Regions from separate parts of the Citrobacter freundii complex sp. 2025EL-00176 genome, predicted to be linked through region 3. Evidence: predicted binding sites of a transcription regulator. Region 3 holds the regulator's gene; each other region holds the start of a gene.
What was found. The regulator CRP, encoded in region 3, controls carbon source genes, mostly activating them, when cyclic AMP is high. The targets are predictions, from matches to a motif close to ATGTGANNNNNNTCACAT.
Positions count from the first base shown of each region.

Region 1: uxuA (mannonate dehydratase) is a predicted target of CRP. The motif match lies at 3,273-3,290, and genes of this name have one in related genera.
Region 2: ACVXHP_RS21005 (YfcZ/YiiS family protein) is a predicted target of CRP. The motif match lies at 4,056-4,073, and genes of this name have one in related genera.

Region 1 covers NZ_JBRYHT010000007.1:169,947-175,717, reverse strand. Annotated here, with positions in the region: gene uxuR (Uxu operon transcriptional regulator) at 1-227, opposite strand, end outside; gene ACVXHP_RS15380 (fructuronate reductase) at 361-1,836, opposite strand; gene uxuA (mannonate dehydratase) at 1,917-3,101, opposite strand; gene gntP (gluconate permease GntP) at 3,363-4,706, shown strand; gene ACVXHP_RS15365 (LutC/YkgG family protein) at 4,756-5,451, opposite strand; gene ACVXHP_RS15360 (LutB/LldF family L-lactate oxidation iron-sulfur protein) at 5,444-5,771, opposite strand, start outside.
Region 2 covers NZ_JBRYHT010000015.1:49,105-54,875, forward strand. Annotated here, with positions in the region: gene fadJ (fatty acid oxidation complex subunit alpha FadJ) at 34-2,181, opposite strand; gene fadI (acetyl-CoA C-acyltransferase FadI) at 2,181-3,491, opposite strand; gene ACVXHP_RS21005 (YfcZ/YiiS family protein) at 3,667-3,951, opposite strand; gene fadL (long-chain fatty acid transporter FadL) at 4,323-5,603, shown strand; gene mlaA (phospholipid-binding lipoprotein MlaA) at 5,665-5,771, opposite strand, start outside.
Region 3 covers NZ_JBRYHT010000008.1:62,090-67,860, reverse strand. Annotated here, with positions in the region: gene ACVXHP_RS16095 (YccS/YhfK family putative transporter) at 1-1,154, opposite strand, end outside; gene crp (cAMP-activated global transcriptional regulator CRP) at 1,206-1,838, opposite strand; gene ACVXHP_RS16085 (OsmC family protein) at 2,147-2,551, shown strand; gene ACVXHP_RS16080 (phosphoribulokinase) at 2,650-3,519, opposite strand; gene ACVXHP_RS16075 (YheU family protein) at 3,573-3,791, opposite strand; partial or broken gene ACVXHP_RS16070 (hydrolase) at 3,788-4,847, opposite strand; gene ACVXHP_RS16065 (NUDIX hydrolase) at 4,892-5,611, opposite strand.

The DNA.
Region 1 (5,771 bases), on a different contig from region 3:
TTGTCGAGCACGTAGATTCCGGCACCGCGACGCACGTCCACCAGTCCTTTAATTTCCAGCATGATTAATGCTTCACGTACCACCGTGCGAGTGACATTAAGCATCTCAGCGATTTCACGCTCCGGCGGCAAACGCTCACCGGGCTGGTACGGCGTCTGGACAATCAGATCGCGGATCATGGCACCCACTTCCTGGTAGGGTCTTTGTTGAGAAGTGTTCGATTTCATCGTGTTATGTCCGTCAGAAGCGTGTAATCAGATACGGTGACCAAGTATCGAACTATAGCATTTGCGGCAAGTCAAAAACAGAAAACGGGTCAACCAAATCAGTATTTTGATTGACCCGTCATAGTTCGGGGAATTAAGCGTCAGCGCTTAGCGCGGCAACACACTCACGCGCGCCCAGCTCACACAGTTGTTGATACATGGCGATAACCGTCTCAACAAAGTCGGCGTTTTCCGCCAAATCATGGCCAAAAATCCCGCTCAGCCCCAGCAGCGCCGTCACGCGTTCAGCTCCCTGGTACTGTTGGTTAATACGCTGGAATTCAGCCAGCATGGGGTCAACTACATCGATGGCCTGCCCCTGCTCATCCACGCCGTGGGTATAACGCATCCAGCCCGCAACGCCAAGCGCCAGGTGACGCCAGTCGCTGCCGTTTTGCAAATGCAAACGTACCGGATCAAGCAGGCGCTGCGGCAGTTTCTGGCTGCCATCCATCGCAATCTGCCAGGTGCGGTGGCGCAGAGACGGGTTGCTAAAACGCTCGATCAGCAGTGTCGCGTAGGCGTTGAGATCGGTGCCTTCCGGCATCGCCAGCGTCGGCGCCTGTTCCTGCATCATCAGTGCAAACGTCGCTTTGCGGTACGCGGGATTCGTCATGGTATCGGCGATGGTTTCATACCCGCCAAGATAGCCCAGATACGCGAGGAAAGAGTGGCTGCCGTTGAGCATACGCAATTTCATCATTTCAAACGGCACCACATCGGCAACGAACTGCGCGCCGACTTTATCCCAGTCCGGACGACCGTTGACGAAATTGTCTTCAATCACCCACTGACGGAACGGCTCACAGGCGATAGCACACGGATCGTAAACGCCCAACTGGTCGGCAATTTCCTGCAACGTTTCTGGCGTCGCTGCCGGAACAATGCGGTCTACCATGGTGCATGGGAAAGTGGCATTAGCTGCAATCCACTCCGCCAACTGCGGGTCGCGCGCCTGCGCCAGGCCCAGCACCGCGACTTTCGCCACATGACCATTTTCACGTACGTTATCGCAGGACATCACGGTAAAGGCCGCCAGCCCCTGCTCGCGACGCAGATACAGCGCCTGTACGATGTACCCAATCGCTGATTTCGGCGCAGTCGGATTCGCCAGGTCGTGCTTAATCAGTGGGTTATTGAGATCTAACTGACCGCTGGCAGCATCGGTGCAGTACCCTTTTTCCGTGACCGTCAGCGAGACAATCGCCGTCTGCGGGCGCGCCATGGCCTGTAAAATACCATCGCAACCGTCAAGATCCGGGTGCAGCGCTTCTTTCATTGAGCCAATCACTTTCAGTACGGTGTTGTCCGCGCCCTTTTCCGCCACGGTATACAACAGTTGCTGCTTGCGTAGGTTTTCAATCAGCACGCAGTCGTTACCCGGCATCAGGTTAACTTCACAGATACCCCAATCGCTGTTGGTGGTTTCTAAGAGATGGTGGGTGTACAGCGCCTGATGCGCGCGGTGAAAAGCCCCGCATCCCAGGTGAACAATACGGGATTGCAGGCGAGAACTGTCCCACGCCGGACGCGCAACCGGCAGGTTGCTACTGGCAATTGTCGTTGTCATCGTGAACTCCAGAAGCCGTTGGAATACCAACGGAAGAGAAAAGGAAAAAGCCGGTCAGACCGGTGACCGGCAAATCTGCTTTAACGGCTGAAGAAAGCGCGCTGGATAGCCATTTCAACACCGCGCACTTCCGCCAGCCCTTTCAGGCGACCAATCGCGGAGTAGCCTGGGTTGGTTTTCTTTTTCAGATCGTCAAGCATCTGGTGACCGTGATCCGGTCGCATCGGGATCAGATCTTCTTTGCCCTCGGCTTTACGACGTTGCTCTTCTTCGACGATCGCTTTCACCACTTCGTACATGTCAACGTCGCCGTTAAGATGCGCCGCTTCATGGAAGGTTTTCGGGTTATCTTCACGTAGCGTGGAGCGCAGATGGGTGAAGTAAATGCGCGGACCAAACTGTTTGATCATGTCAACCAGATCGTTGTCCGCACGGACGCCATAGGAGCCAGTGCACATGGTAAAACCATTCGCCATGCTGCTGACCGTATCCACCATCCACTGCATATCTTCCACGGTGGAAACAATACGCGGCAGGCCGAGGATCGGGCGCGGCGGATCGTCCGGGTGGACCGCCATACGCACACCCACTTCTTCTGCCACCGGAATGATCGCTTTCAGGAAGACAGCAAAATTCTCGCGCAGCGCAGCTTTATCGATATCTTTGTAACGCTCAAGATGCTGACGGAACTGATCGAGGGTATAGCCTTCTTCCGCGCCCGGCAGACCGGCGATGATATTGCGGGTCAAACGCGCTTTGTCTTCATCGCTCATGGTGGTGAAGCGTTCATTCGCCTGAATAATTTCTTCGGCGGTGTAGTCCGCTTCCGCGCCCGGACGTTTAAGGATATGCAGCTCAAAGGCGGCAAATTCAATCTGGTCAAAACGCAGCGCTTTGGAGCCGTCCGGCAGTACGTATTCCAGATCGGTACGGGTCCAGTCGAGAACCGGCATAAAGTTGTAGCACACGGTACGAATGCCGCACTGGGCCAGGTTACGCAGGCTCTGCTGGTAATTGGCGATCCACTGCAGATAGTTGCCAGAACGAGTTTTAATGTCTTCGTGGATCGGCACGCTTTCGACGACCGACCAGACCAGGCCCGCCTGCTCGACAATCGCTTTGCGCTTTAGGATCTCATCAACCGTCCACACTTCCCCGTTCGGGATATGGTGCAAGGCGGTGACAACGCCCGCGGCACCCGCCTGACGCACATCCGCTAAGGTGACCGGATCGTTAGGGCCATACCAGCGCCATGTCTGTTCCATGTTTTATTCCTCGTTTACGTTATGGACTCGACGATATGGCGCATAAATTCCTCCTTTTGGTATTACATGTCAACCTCAACGCCAAAATTGGTTAACCAAATCACACTGAAAGGCGTTGAGATCCTATGTATGGCGCAAAAATACACGGTGAATATGTAAACATGTAACGCAATGTGACATCTATCGCATCAATGGTTAACCAATATATGTAACATCTCAACCAAAATCATAATGGTTCAACCAAAAGAAGGTAGACGTTTTATGCACGTTCTCAATATTCTGTGGGTCGTATTCGGCATCGGTCTGATGCTGGTACTTAATCTAAGATTCAAAATAAACTCGATGGTCGCCCTGCTGCTGGCGGCACTCTCGGTCGGTATGCTGGCGGGTATGGATTTAATGGAGCTGCTGCACACCATGAAATCCGGTTTCGGCAGTACGCTGGGAGAGCTGGCGATTATCGTGGTATTCGGGGCGGTCATCGGTAAGCTGATGGTTGATTCCGGGGCGGCGCATCAGATTGCCCATACGCTGCTGGCGCGCCTCGGCCTGCGCTATGTGCAGCTGTCGGTGATCATTATTGGTCTGATCTTCGGCCTGGCGATGTTCTATGAAGTGGCGTTTATTATGCTGGCGCCGCTGGTGATCGTCATTGCTGCGGAAGCGAAGATCCCGTTCCTCAAGCTGGCGATTCCCGCCGTTGCCGCCGCCACCACCGCTCACTCCCTGTTCCCACCGCAGCCTGGCCCGGTAGCGCTGGTTAACGCCTACGGCGCTGACATGGGCATGGTCTACATCTACGGTATTCTGGTAACCATTCCGAGCGTGATCTGCGCCGGACTTATCCTGCCGAAGTTCCTCGGCAACCTCGATCGTCCGACGCCGTCATTCATGAAAGCCGACGTCCCGGTTGACCAGAACAATCTGCCGTCATTCGGTGTGTCTATTCTGGTGCCGCTGATCCCGGCGATCATCATGATCTCCACCACCATCGCCAACATCTGGCTGGTGAAAGGGACGCAAGCGTGGGAAGTGGTCAACTTCCTTGGCTCTTCACCGATCGCGATGTTCATCGCCATGGTTGTCGCCTTCGTGCTGTTTGGTACGGCGCGTGGTCACGATATGCAATGGGTCATGAACGCCTTTGAAAACGCGGTGAAAAGTATCGCTATGGTGATCCTGATCATCGGCGCGGGCGGCGTACTGAAGCAGACCATCATCGATACCGGCATTGGCGATACCATCGGCATGTTGATGTCGCACGGCAATATTTCTCCGTACATCATGGCGTGGTTGATAACCGTGCTGATTCGTCTGGCAACCGGTCAGGGCGTGGTTTCAGCCATGACGGCGGCGGGAATTATCAGCGCAGCCATCCTCGACCCGGCAACCGGTCAACTGGTGGGCGTCGATCCGGCGTTACTGGTGCTGGCAACCGCGGCAGGCTCCAACACCCTGACCCACATCAACGATGCCTCGTTCTGGCTGTTCAAAGGCTACTTTGACCTGTCGGTGAAGGATACGCTGAAAACCTGGGGTCTGCTGGAGCTGGTGAACTCCGTGGTGGGCCTGATAATCGTGTTGATCATCAGCATGATTGCATAACGTATGTCCCGCTCTGGCCAGTCGCGCCAGAGCGGTTTTCCATCCTGTCTTAGCAATCCTCAATAATCAGATACACCGCCTTCACCGGGCCATGCACCCCAACCACCTTGATAAGCTCAATATCCGCAGTCGAACTGGGTCCACTGATAATGTTAATGCACGACGGCATCCGCTCACCGGCCTGCGCTTTCTGATGCAGTTTTTCTGCCAGTTGCGCTACGCGCGGCAGGATGGTGCTTTTACGCAGCACGAAAATCGACGACTCCGGCAACAGGCTCAGGGAACGCCCGCGCTCCGGTGCGGAAAACAGCACTACGCCGCCGGACTCGGTCAGGCCATACTCGGCATAGACCACGCCCACTTTCGCCTGCTCGGCCTGGGTAATATTGTCGCTACCGCGAGCCGGGTCCCAGACCACGGCGTTGCATGCCTGCTGCAAGCGTTCAGTGATGCCCAGTTCCACCAGGCGACTGTCGCCGCTCAGTACCACCGGTTGCGGCCCTAGCTCCTCGCACAGGCGTAACGCCGCTTCTGCGGCCTGGTCCTCGCGGGTCAGTTCGCAGCGGGCCAGCATCACCTCGCTGGCAAACTGGATAAACGCCTCGCAGCGCTGCTCGGGGCTCAGTTCGGTCAGGCGCTCGTTGGCATAGTTGTTAACCGGCGCGGCATCCGCTTGCGGTTCAATACGCAGCGGGCGACCCAGCGCCTGGGCGACGGTATTTAAAAATGCGGTACGGTTATCCATTCTTTTTCTCCTGCGCCTGATGTTTCTTAAACCAGCTGCGGAAACTCTCGCCGTCAGCATCAGGCAGATCGCGCGCCTCCATCCAGTCACCAATCGCGCCAACCTTAAGCGGCGTTTTACCGCCATTGATAAACCAGCTCGCCGCATGGGCTCCGGCCATCATACCGACCTTCCACAGTCCTGGATGGCTGTTGGCATAAGCGAACATTTTGATCGCCCGTCGCTCGGCTTTCGGTGTAATGCCCTCCTCGGCCATCACCCGGCGATGGCGCAGGATCAGTTTTGACAGCGGAATCCGCACCGGACAGACGCTGTCGCAG
Region 2 (5,771 bases), on a different contig from region 3:
TACATTCAGTGCGGATTCATCCTACCTTTGACCTCATGAATTCAGGTCAGTTTCCCTACTATTCCAGAATCTTTCACCACGTTCCACCATCAGCAATAACTGCTCACACGGCGTAAACCGCGAGCCATATTGTGTTGATAGCCGTTGCAGAGCCGCAACTACTTCACCCGCGCCGAGAGAATCCATATACCGGAACGGGCCGCCGAGGAATGGCGGAAAACCAATACCAAATACAGCGCCGATGTCGCCATCACGCGCGCTGCGGACGACCTTCTCGTCGAAGCAGCGTGCTGCTTCATTGAGCATTAACATGACACACCGCTCAGCAATTTGCGTGGCGGTGAGTCGGGCCTGGCCCTGAGCGCCAATAAGCGTATAAATTGCAGGGTCGACCTGTTTTTTGCTTTTACGCCCTTTCGCCCCATAAAGATAGAAACCACGACCATTTTTTCTACCTTTGCGATCGTCATTCAAAATTGAAGCAACAACATTTGCAGGCGCGCTAAAACGTTCTCCGTACGTGGCCTCAAGCACAGGTATAATTTTAGTGCCCGTATCAATTCCGACCTCATCCAAAAGTTGGATTGGCCCAACCGGAAAACCAAACTTAACCAGCGCGGCGTCAATGACTTCAACCCGCTCGCCTTCGGTTAACAGGCGTATAGCTTCATTGATGTAAGGCGCTAAAATGCGGTTAACGTAAAACCCGGCCTTATCTCTGACGACTATCGGTGTTTTACCTTGTTTTTTCGCCAATTTGACGGTTGTTGCAATAGTCTGCTCAGAGGTCGTTGCATGCGGAATGACCTCAACCAGCGGCATTTTTTCCACCGGGCTGAAAAAGTGTAAACCAATCACTTGTTCAGGTCTGGTAGCATTAGCCGCAATATCACTAATCGGTAAAGATGAGGTATTGGAAGCAAAAATAGTATGAGGTGCGCAATTTTGCTCAACTTCTGCCACCATCTGTTGTTTCAAAGACAGATCTTCGAACACGGCTTCAATCACCAGATCGCGATGCGCAAAACCACGATAATCGGTAGATCCCGAAATTAGCGCCAGCTGTTTATCGCGCTCGCTGGCTTTGATATGACGGCGACGAACCTTCGTTTCAAGCTGATCCCAACTGTACTTCAGCGCGTGGTTGATTCCCTTAGCATTAATATCTTTGATACGGACTGGCAAGCCACCTTTACAGGCCGTCACATAGGCGATACCACCGCCCATCAAACCGCCCCCAAGAATACCTACACTGCTTAGCGGACCGGGCTTTGCATTACTGCCAGGATCCTTTTTCACGTCGGTATTGGCAAAAAAGATGTGCCGCAGCGCCTGAGACTGGGGGGTCATCGCCAGTTCCCCAAATGCGCGGGCTTCAGCGTCATAACCGCTACTGCATCCTTGTGCAAGGCCGGTTTCAATGACCTCAAGGATACGTTCCGTCGCGGGATAGTTTCCCTGCGTTTTTTGCGTCGTCTTTTTACTGGCCATACGGAATAGCAGCGCTCGTCCCAGCGGTCCCGCTAACACACGCTCACGTACGGGCAGTACCCGGTGCGCTGAACTGTCTTTTTTGGCCAGTTCAACGGCCGCTTCCAACAAAATGGACTGCGGCACGACCTCATCCACCAGCCCCACTTTAATCGCCTGTTTTGCCCGCAATTGTTTCCCTGTCAGGATCATATCCAGCGCAGTACTTACGCCAATAAGGCGTGGCAATCGTTGGGTACCCCCGGAGCCGGGCAGTAGGCCAAGCTGGACTTCCGGCAAACCCAGTACAGTTTTAGCATCATCCGTACAAATACGGTTATGGCAGGCCAGCGCCATCTCCAGGCCACCGCCCAGACAAGCGCCATGAATCGCAGCGATAACCGGGATCGGCAACGCATGAATTTCCGCCATAATCTGCTGCCCCTGGCGGGCCAGCGTTTCGGCTTCCTGCGCACTGCGGCAGCTACCAATCATGTTGATATCGGCTCCGGCGATAAAGTTATCGGGTTTCGCCGAAATAAACACCACACCGCGCAACGCTTTGTTATCGCGAATTTGTTTCAGGATGGCCCGAACCTGAGAAGCAAACTCCGCTTTCAGGGTATTCATTTTCTCTCCGGGCACATCAATGGTGACAACAGCGACGTTATCCAGACGCACGTTTAGCGTAAAAGCCGATGTCATTTCCATTATTCCGCCTCCAGAACCATTGCCGCACCCAGGCCACCTGCCGCACAGGCGGTCACTAAGCCAAAACCGCCGCCACGACGGCGTAATTCATTGAGGGTTTGCGTGATCATTCGCGCACCGGTGGCGGCGAAGGGGTGCCCATAGGCAATCGATCCGCCCAGCACGTTAAATTTACTTTCATCAACCTCGCCAGTGGCATGTGCCCTACCCAACACTTCGCGGGCAAAACGTTCGCTGCCCAGCAACTGAAGATTCGCCAGCGTTTGCGCGGCAAAGGCTTCATGCATATCGATCAAGGTTAAATCCGCCATCGTCAGGCCCGCTCTTTCCAGCGCAAGAGGCGTTGACCACGCCGGACCGAGCAGCATGTCCTGCCAGACATCAATTGCGGTGAAAGCATAACTGCGTAAGTACCCTAGCGGCACCAGCCCCAGCTCTTTAGCACGCGATTCCGTCATCAATATCACGGCGGCTGCGCCGTCCGTCAGCGGGGTACTGTTTGCCGCAGTGACGGTGCCGTGCTTTCTGTCAAACGCCGGACGCAGTTTGGCGTAATCAGCCAGCGTAGAGTTGCCGCGAATGTTGTTATCTTCGGAAAGAGGATCTTTAAACGGTGGCGCGTAGGTGGTCATCACCTCATCGGCAAGCTTTCCTTCAGCCCATGCCTGAGCGGCACGTTGATGAGAACGATGCGCCAGGGCGTCCTGCTGCTCGCGAGTAATGCCATAAGTTTTCGCCATTTGCTCGGCCGTATCCCCCATGCGTAAGCCGGTGGAATATTCAGCGACGGCTGGCGGCACAGGCATCAGGTCACGTAAACGCAGCCGGGAAAACAGTTTCAGGCGTTGCCCTGTCGTGCGGGCTTTATTGACATCCACCAGCACGCGCGCCAGTTTTTTGCTGACGCCTATCGGCAGAACTGACGACGAGTCCGCCCCGCCGGCAATTCCGGCACGAATCGTCCCCGCCATCAGGCTTTCCGCGACATTCGCCACAGCCTGGAAGCTGGTAGCGCAAGCTCGGCTTACGCTGTAGGCATCCGTGTGCACATTCATACCAGTTCCCAGCACGATTTCACGAGCAATATTGGGGGCTTCTGGCATTTGTACCACCTGGCCAAAGACCAGTTGCTCGATCACATCAGCGGGTATTTCGCTACGCGCCAGCAGTTCACCAACAACCATTTTCCCTAAATCTACAGCGGGAATGCCATGAAATGCGGTTGCCTGACGGGCAAATGGCGTACGCAATCCGCTTACGATGGCGATGCGATCGCCCTGGCGGGTAACCAGCGGTAAAGCCTGACTCATAACACTCCCCTGTAAAAATAAAAATAAGTGGTCTGACCTGATCACAGTCTTAACCAATTTTTTACATTTAGCCAAGCGGAGAGAAAAGAAAGTGGGAGCTAAGACACAGTGAATAATCACTGACTGTTACGAAAATGCCCTTGCTAACAGGTAGCAAGGGCATAAATAGAAGGGATTAACGCAGGCCCAGCTGGAAAATCAGCGTTTCAGCTTCACAAGCAAAAACAAAGTCAATATCCAGACGCACACCTTCTGACTCTTCGGTGAAGGTAGAGGTGATTTGGCAAGGCTCAGATTCCACACCACGCGCCTTTTCAGTCAGAGCGGCCAGCGTTTCTTCTGCCTCTGCGCGATTCGCGAACACACGGCTGTATGACGCGGTGCAATCGGAGTTGTCCATGATGGTGCCAACATCCATACAGCAGCAAACCGGGGTTTCATCAGCACTGCATTTACTCATTGTAGATTTCCTCTGTATTCGCACCTGAGGTGCCAGATAAACGATGGGGATATTTTACGCTCCCCTCATTCGCCTCTCCAGTCGTTAATTGTATGAAATGCGATAAGTGACCGAAATCACACTTAAAAATGATCTAAAACAAAAATCACCCAAACAGGTGAGTGCGCATACCCGCAATTTTGCCAGCTGGATCGCGTTTCCGAGATCAGAATTGAAAATATTTATAAACATACTTGCAACATTTCAGCTGGTCAGACCTATACTCTCGGCACTGGTCTGATTTCTATGTCGTACCTCAGACCCTACACTTCGCGCTCCTGTTACGGTATGTAACATTGTTTGTATAAAAATAAATCTATGAGGTTATGGTCATGAGCCAGAAAACCCTGTTTACAAAGTCTGCTCTCGCAGTCGCAGTGGCAATTATCTCCACACAGGCCTGGTCTGCAGGCTTTCAGTTAAACGAATTTTCTTCCTCTGGCCTTGGCCGGGCATATTCGGGTGAAGGCGCTATTGCAGATGATGCAGGTAACGCCAGTCGTAACCCGGCACTGATTATGATGTTCGATCGCCCCACTTTTTCAGCGGGCGCGGTGTATATCGATCCAGACGTGAATATTTCCGGTAAATCGCCATTCACCGGACGTAGCACCGACGCAGATAACATCGCCCCTACGGCGTGGGTTCCCAACGCTCATTTCGTGATGCCTATCAACGAACAGTTTGGTTGGGGGGCATCTGTCACCTCAAACTATGGTCTGGCGACCGAATTTAATGACAGTTATATCGTCGGTGAATACGGTGGGAAGACTGACCTTAAAACGGTCAACCTTAACCTGAGCGGTGCCTACCGTCTGAATGACAGTTGGAGCTTTGGTGTTGGTTTTAATGCCGTCTACGCCGATGCAAAAATTGAGCGTTATTCCGGTGAAATGACTGCGGGATTACCGAAAGTCAGCAACAAAATTGCCAGCCTGAAGGGTGACGAATGGGGCTACGGTTGGAACGCCGGTATTTTGTACGAGCTGGATAAAAATAACCGTTACGGCTTAACGTACCGCTCTGAAGTTAAAATCGACTTCGATGGCGATTACAAAAGCGGTATTCGTTCCCAGGCCAATGCGTTACCTGGCGCAGGCACCGCATTCCCATGGGGAACAACCAATGCAACCGTCCCGGGTTCTTTGACGCTTAACCTGCCGGAAATGTGGGAACTGTCGGGTTACAACCGCGTAGCTCCGCAGTGGGCAATCCACTACAGTATCGCTTACACCAGTTGGAGCCAGTTCCAGGAGTTAAAAGCGACCGGTACTAACGGACAAACCCTGTTCTATAAAGAAGAAGGTTTCCGGGATTCTTACCGTCTGGCGTTGGGTACAACCTACTATATGGATAAAAGCTGGACCTTCCGTACCGGTATCGCCTATGACGACAGCCCGGTTCCTGCGAGCAAGCGTTCCATCTCCATTCCAGACCAGGACCGCCTGTGGCTGAGTGCGGGTACGACTTACGCATTCAATGATGACGCATCTATTGATGTTGGTGTTTCTTATATGCACGGACAGAAAGTGACCGTCAAAGAAGGCCCGTATACTTTCGACTCTGAAGGTAAAGCCTGGCTGTTCGGTACCAACTTCAACTACGCATTCTGATTTTCTTCCGACGTAAAAAAGGTGAGCTTTTTTAGCTCACCTTTTTATTTGCCTCAATTCCTTACTCAGAATCGATATCTTTTAAATCATCCTGAATGGCTTTCGCGTTCGGGTTTTCTTCTGGTTTAAGTTTCCCGCCGTTCGCGATGAAGTCATGACGCTGGAAGT
Region 3 (5,771 bases):
TGTAAGGCGCTGCCCATCAGGCTGGCGATACTCAGCATGACGCTAATGCGTCCAGCGTTACGCAGCGCCGGGGATTTCAACGACAGATAGTTTTTCAGCGCCGGGATCAACGGCAACCGCCGCTGTTTGTCCGCCATTAAATCACGGGCATACAGCGGGCGCTGGGTCCGTAGCACACGGGCAATACGGCTGAAGTGCCAGTAGCAAAACTGTCCTACCGGATTGTCCGGATGCTGGTTGGCGATTTTCTCCAGAGAGCCAATCTGCTTTTCCATGGAGAAACGGGTCGGCAAGCGGTGATACAAGATATCATCGGCCAGTACGCGCAGGCGGGCGGCAACGGTGCGCGCGTTCCAGCGAATCACCTGTTCCGCGTGGCTTCGCTCAACCAGTTTTTGCACCTCTTCCGGCTGATGCAGGCTCACCGAAATATGCTCCTGCAAATCGAGCGCTTCCTGAAAGGCACGCAACAGCCGTTTGTATTCATTATTGTGATGCGCCGACAGCATATGCATTTGCTGGTAGCACTGGGTAATCAGATCCACCGCTTTTTGTTGACGAACCAGCAACGGAGGCAGCGCTTTTTCTGGATCGGCATGCTGGGTCAGCAGACTGTACTTGGCCTCACAGTAATCGGCTAATTCGCGGTACAACAGGCTGAGCGATTCGCGCAGCGGCTGCTCACGCCACATCCAGAACCAGAACCAGTTGAACAGACCGTACCACAACGTACCCAGTGCATAGATCAGCAATGGCTCCCAGACGGGCATGTTCCCGGCAAGGCTTAGCGTGAAAATTGCCGCGATGAGTGAGGCTGGCAGCAGTCGCGCATGCAGCGGGCTTAGCTCGGCGGTTACGCCAAGAATCAGCGTCAGGCCGGTGAGGATGAGCGGCAGCGGTATAGCTTGCGCCAGCAGTAACTGCATGATCAGGCTGCAACCGGCAAACAGCGACGCGCCAATAACTAAACGTTTGAAAAAACGTTTATGCGGGGTATCAAGACCGGCAATATTGCAACAAGCAGGTACGAGGGAAAACAGAAGCCCCAGATGAAGCTGACCAATGATAAGACCGACAGCCACAGGTAAACACAGCACCAGGGTCTGTCGTAGTGCGTAGTTGATCTCGGGGTGATAAATCAGTCTTCGCCACATCGGAGCAAACAAAAATGGCGCGCTACCGGGTAGCGCGCCATTTCGACGGGATTAACGCGTGCCGTAAACGACAATGGTCTTACCGTGAGCGGAGATCAGGTTCTGATCTTCCAGCATCTTCAGAATACGACCAACGGTCTCACGGGAGCAGCCAACGATCTGGCCGATTTCCTGACGGGTGATTTTAATCTGCATACCGTCCGGGTGAGTCATCGCGTCAGGCTGTTTTGCCAGATTCAGCAGAGTCTGGGCAATACGACCGGTGACGTCGAGGAAGGCAAGGTTGCCTACTTTTTCAGACGTGACCTGCAGGCGACGAGCCATCTGAGAAGACAGGCGCATCAGAATATCCGGGTTGACCTGGATTAATTGGCGAAATTTTTTGTAGGAAATTTCAGCGACTTCACATGCGGTTTTGGCCCGTACCCAAGCGCTACGTTCCTGGCCTTCTTCAAAGAGGCCTAATTCACCAATAAAATCGCCCTGATTCAGATAAGAAAGGATCATTTCTTTCCCTTCTTCATCTTTGATCAGCACTGCCACTGAGCCTTTAACGATGTAATACAACGTTTCCGCTTTTTCACCCTGGTGAATCAGCGTGCTCTTCGATGGGTACTTATGAATATGGCAATGAGACAAGAACCATTCGAGAGTCGGGTCTGTTTGCGGTTTGCCAAGCACCATGCGCGGTTATCCTCTGTTATAAGCTGTCTCCAGAGCCAGAAAACGACGCTGCCTCTGGGTTTGCAAAAATGTGCTTCCCGCTACCTGGGAAGGGGGCTACTAAAAATAGACTGCAGCCTGTAATGTGATGTCCTCTGCATACATGCAGTACGTCAATGTATTACTGTAGCATCCTGACTGTTTTAGCATAGCTTTCGCCGTGTGTCTCCTGGTGTCTCGCTTCAGCATGACGCAGGTCGCCTTCCGTTGCGAGAATTGTTATGTACGCGTAATCTGTCAGGAAAATTGAAACATTGGAGTTACGAAATATGCAAGCGCGTGTAAAGTGGGTTGAGGGGTTAACCTTCCTCGGAGAGTCCGCCTCTGGCCACCAAATTTTGATGGACGGTAACTCCGGTGATAAAGCGCCGAGCCCGATGGAAATGGTATTAATGGCCGCGGGTGGTTGTAGCGCGATCGATGTGGTGTCGATCCTGCAAAAGGGACGTCAGGATGTGACCAACTGCGAAGTGAAACTCACCTCTGAGCGCCGTGAAGAAGCGCCGCGTTTGTTTACCCACATCAATCTGCATTTCATCGTCACCGGCCACGATCTGAAAGATGCGTCGGTCTCCCGTGCCGTCGATCTCTCGGCGGAAAAATATTGTTCTGTGGCATTGATGCTGGAAAAAGCGGTGAATATTACCCACTCCTATGAAGTGGTTGCTGCGTAACACATGACGCCGGATGGCGGCGTGGCCTTATCCGGCCTACAGAACGATACTGATTTGTAGGCCCGATAAGCGTAGCGCCATCGGGCACATCCCATACATCACTCTATCTTTTTGCCTTCCATCAGACGCTGGACCAGCGGCAGCATAATCAATTCCATCGCCAGACCCATTTTGCCGCCAGGCACGACTAATGTATTGATGTGGGAAATGAATGAGCCTTGCAGCATGGCCAGAAGCCACGGAAAGTCGATCCCTTCCAGATTGCGAAAATGAATCACCACAAAGCTTTCGTCCAGCGACGGAATACTCTTGGCTGCAAAAGGGTTTGAGGTATCGACGGTGGGCACGCGCTGAAAGTTAATGTGCGTACGGGAAAACTGCGGCGTGATGTAATTGATGTAATCGTCCATTGAGCGCACAACCGAGTCCATCACCGCTTCACGCGAGTGTCCACGCTCGCTGGTATCGCGGGTCAGCTTCTGGATCCATTCCAGGTTAACGATCGGCACCACGCCGACCAGAAGATCGACATGCCGGGCCACATTTTGCTGTGGAGTGACGACGCCGCCGTGTAGCCCTTCATAGAACAGGACATCCGTCGGTTCAGGCAATGGCTGCCAGGGGGTAAACGTCCCCGGAACCTGGTTCCACGGTACGGCTTCATCGTAGGTATGCAGATATTTGCGCGACTGACCTGTTCCCGTCTGGCCGTATTCAATGAAGGTTTGTTCCAGCAGACCAAAGTCATTGGCTTCAGGACCGAAATAGCTGATATGCCGCCCGGCATCGCGCGCTTTGCGAATCGCCATGTCCATTTCCGGACGGGTATAGCGATGAAAACTGTCACCTTCCACCTCGGCGGCGCGCAGATTTAACTGCGCGAAAATTTTACGAAACGCGAGGCTGGTGGTGGTGGTCCCCGCGCCGCTGGATCCTGTTACCGCAATCACCGGATGTTTGGCAGACATAACAACTCCATGAATTGGTTGATTTTTTATTATAGTCGGCCGTCGGCTACGGATTACTCGTGAATCTGCTTCCTCGGCATGATGTTGACCGTTTCATGCAGTTCGGACCACACCAGCACGGCTTCACCTGATTGTAGTTGGCGTTTGACGTCGGCGACTTTTTGTTCGAGCGAGCGTTCATGTTCACCATAATCGGTGCCTTCGCGCAAGACAAAGCTTTCAATCAGATTGTCCAGCGCGTCCGGGGAGATGTCTTGCCAGGGGATAATCATGATGACGCCTCCAGATACGTTGTCAGCCAGTCGGGAATTCTGGATTCCAGCCACATCTCAGGGCGGCGCAGCGTGCCGCCAATAAAGCCGACGTGTCCGCCGTGTTCAGTCAACTGATACTCCACCTGTGAGGGCAGGTTTTCCGGTTCAGGGATCACGTGATGATCCATAAACGGATCGTCCTTGGCATGGATAATCAGCGTCGGTTTGGCGATCTGATTAAGCAATGGCATGGCGCTACACTGGCGATAATAGTCTATAGCATCGGCAAAACCGTGGATTTTGGCGGTGATCAGATCGTCAAAATCACGAATGCGACGCAGGGATTTCAACTGGGTCAGACTCACCGGCAGCGAACCCGGGTAGGCCTGTAGCTTACGCGAGGCGTTAGCTTTCAACAGATTGAGCAGATAGCGCTGGTAGACGCGTGAGAACCCCTTCTCCATATGGTAACTACAGGCTTCCAGCACGAAAGGCGCAGAGACAATAACCGCTGCATCAATGGGAATGTCGTTGCCTTCTTTGGCCAGCAGGCAGGCCAGCATGTTCCCGCCGAGTGAATAGCCTACCGCCGCGGTCGGCACACGACCAAACTCACGCTCCAGCCAATGTAAAAACCAGGTGCCATCTTCTGTTTCACCAGAATGATAAATACGGTTGAGACGATTTGGCTCGCCGCTGCAGCCGCGAAAATGCATCACCACGCCCAGCCAGCCGCGCTTTTGCGCTGCTTCAATCAGGCCATGTGCGTACGGGCTGTTCAGACTGCCTTCCAGACCGTGAAAAACCACCAGGCGCGGTTTGTGCTTCGCCTGTTGCGGATCTTCACTCCACGCCAGATCGACAAAGTCACCGTCGGGTAATTCCAGACGCTGCCAGTGGGCGTCGAACTTCACCTTACGGCGAATTAAACGCGGCAGCATTGTCTGCAAATGGCGGTTACTGATACCGCGCATCGGGCGGAATTCTCGCGAATCATCAGTAGGTGGGATCATTTCTGTGGACGTGATTTCAACCATAACACCAGAGCAATTAATAATCGGAAAGAATAACTATACCGCGCGCAGCGTCTGCGGGTTAGCCAATATGTGATTTTGTCGCTAGTCAGTCAGCAGATTACGCGAGAAAAGATGAAAATCGACGTCGGGCTTTCGTCGCCACAGGCGAGCTTTACGCGTCCCTGTCGCCACGCTTTCTCCGGTATCTTCAAACATTCCTGACGCTTCAAAGCGGCGAATCAGACTTTTACGCTGGATCGACTGACCGAGGATCACCTCAGTGGCTTCGAGCAGTTGCCCATGGGTAAATGTCTCCGGCAAGCAGTATACAGGCAGTAATGAGTACATCGTTTTTTGCCGTAAGCGATGCAGTGCCGCCGCAATGATGTCTCCGTGGTCGAACGCGAGGGAATAACTTTTCAGCTCATCAACCGGCACCCAACGGGCATTGCTGACGCTGGCGATGTGCGGCGCACAGTCTACCCAGGCGATTAGCGCAAACCAGGAGATCGTCAGACTCCAGCCGCGCGGGTCGCGATCCGGGCCGGAAAAGGTATCCAGTTGTTCCAGCCACGAAGGCAAAACACCTGTTTTTTCAGTGAGCTTGCGTAGCGCTGTGGCACGAGTGGAATCATCGTGCTCGATATCAATGAAGCCACCTGGTAATCCCCAACGCCCTTTTTGCGGCTGGTTTGCACGTTCAACCAGTAATACGCACAGCGCCTGTTGATGCAGGGTAAACAACACGCTATCGACCGTCACCAGAGGTGAGGGAAAGCGGCGGGCATCGTATTGATTCAGGTAGTCGGCTTCGGTGGTCATAAAATACTCACGATGATTTGCAACGCCCACAAGTGTACCAGCCCAATACTGGGGGGCAAGGTTCGTTTTTTCTTATTATTTATCAGATGATTATGTCGCGCCCTAAAAATAATGCATTTTGTGCTTGCTTAATATGTGTCTTAGGGACACTATTAATTGT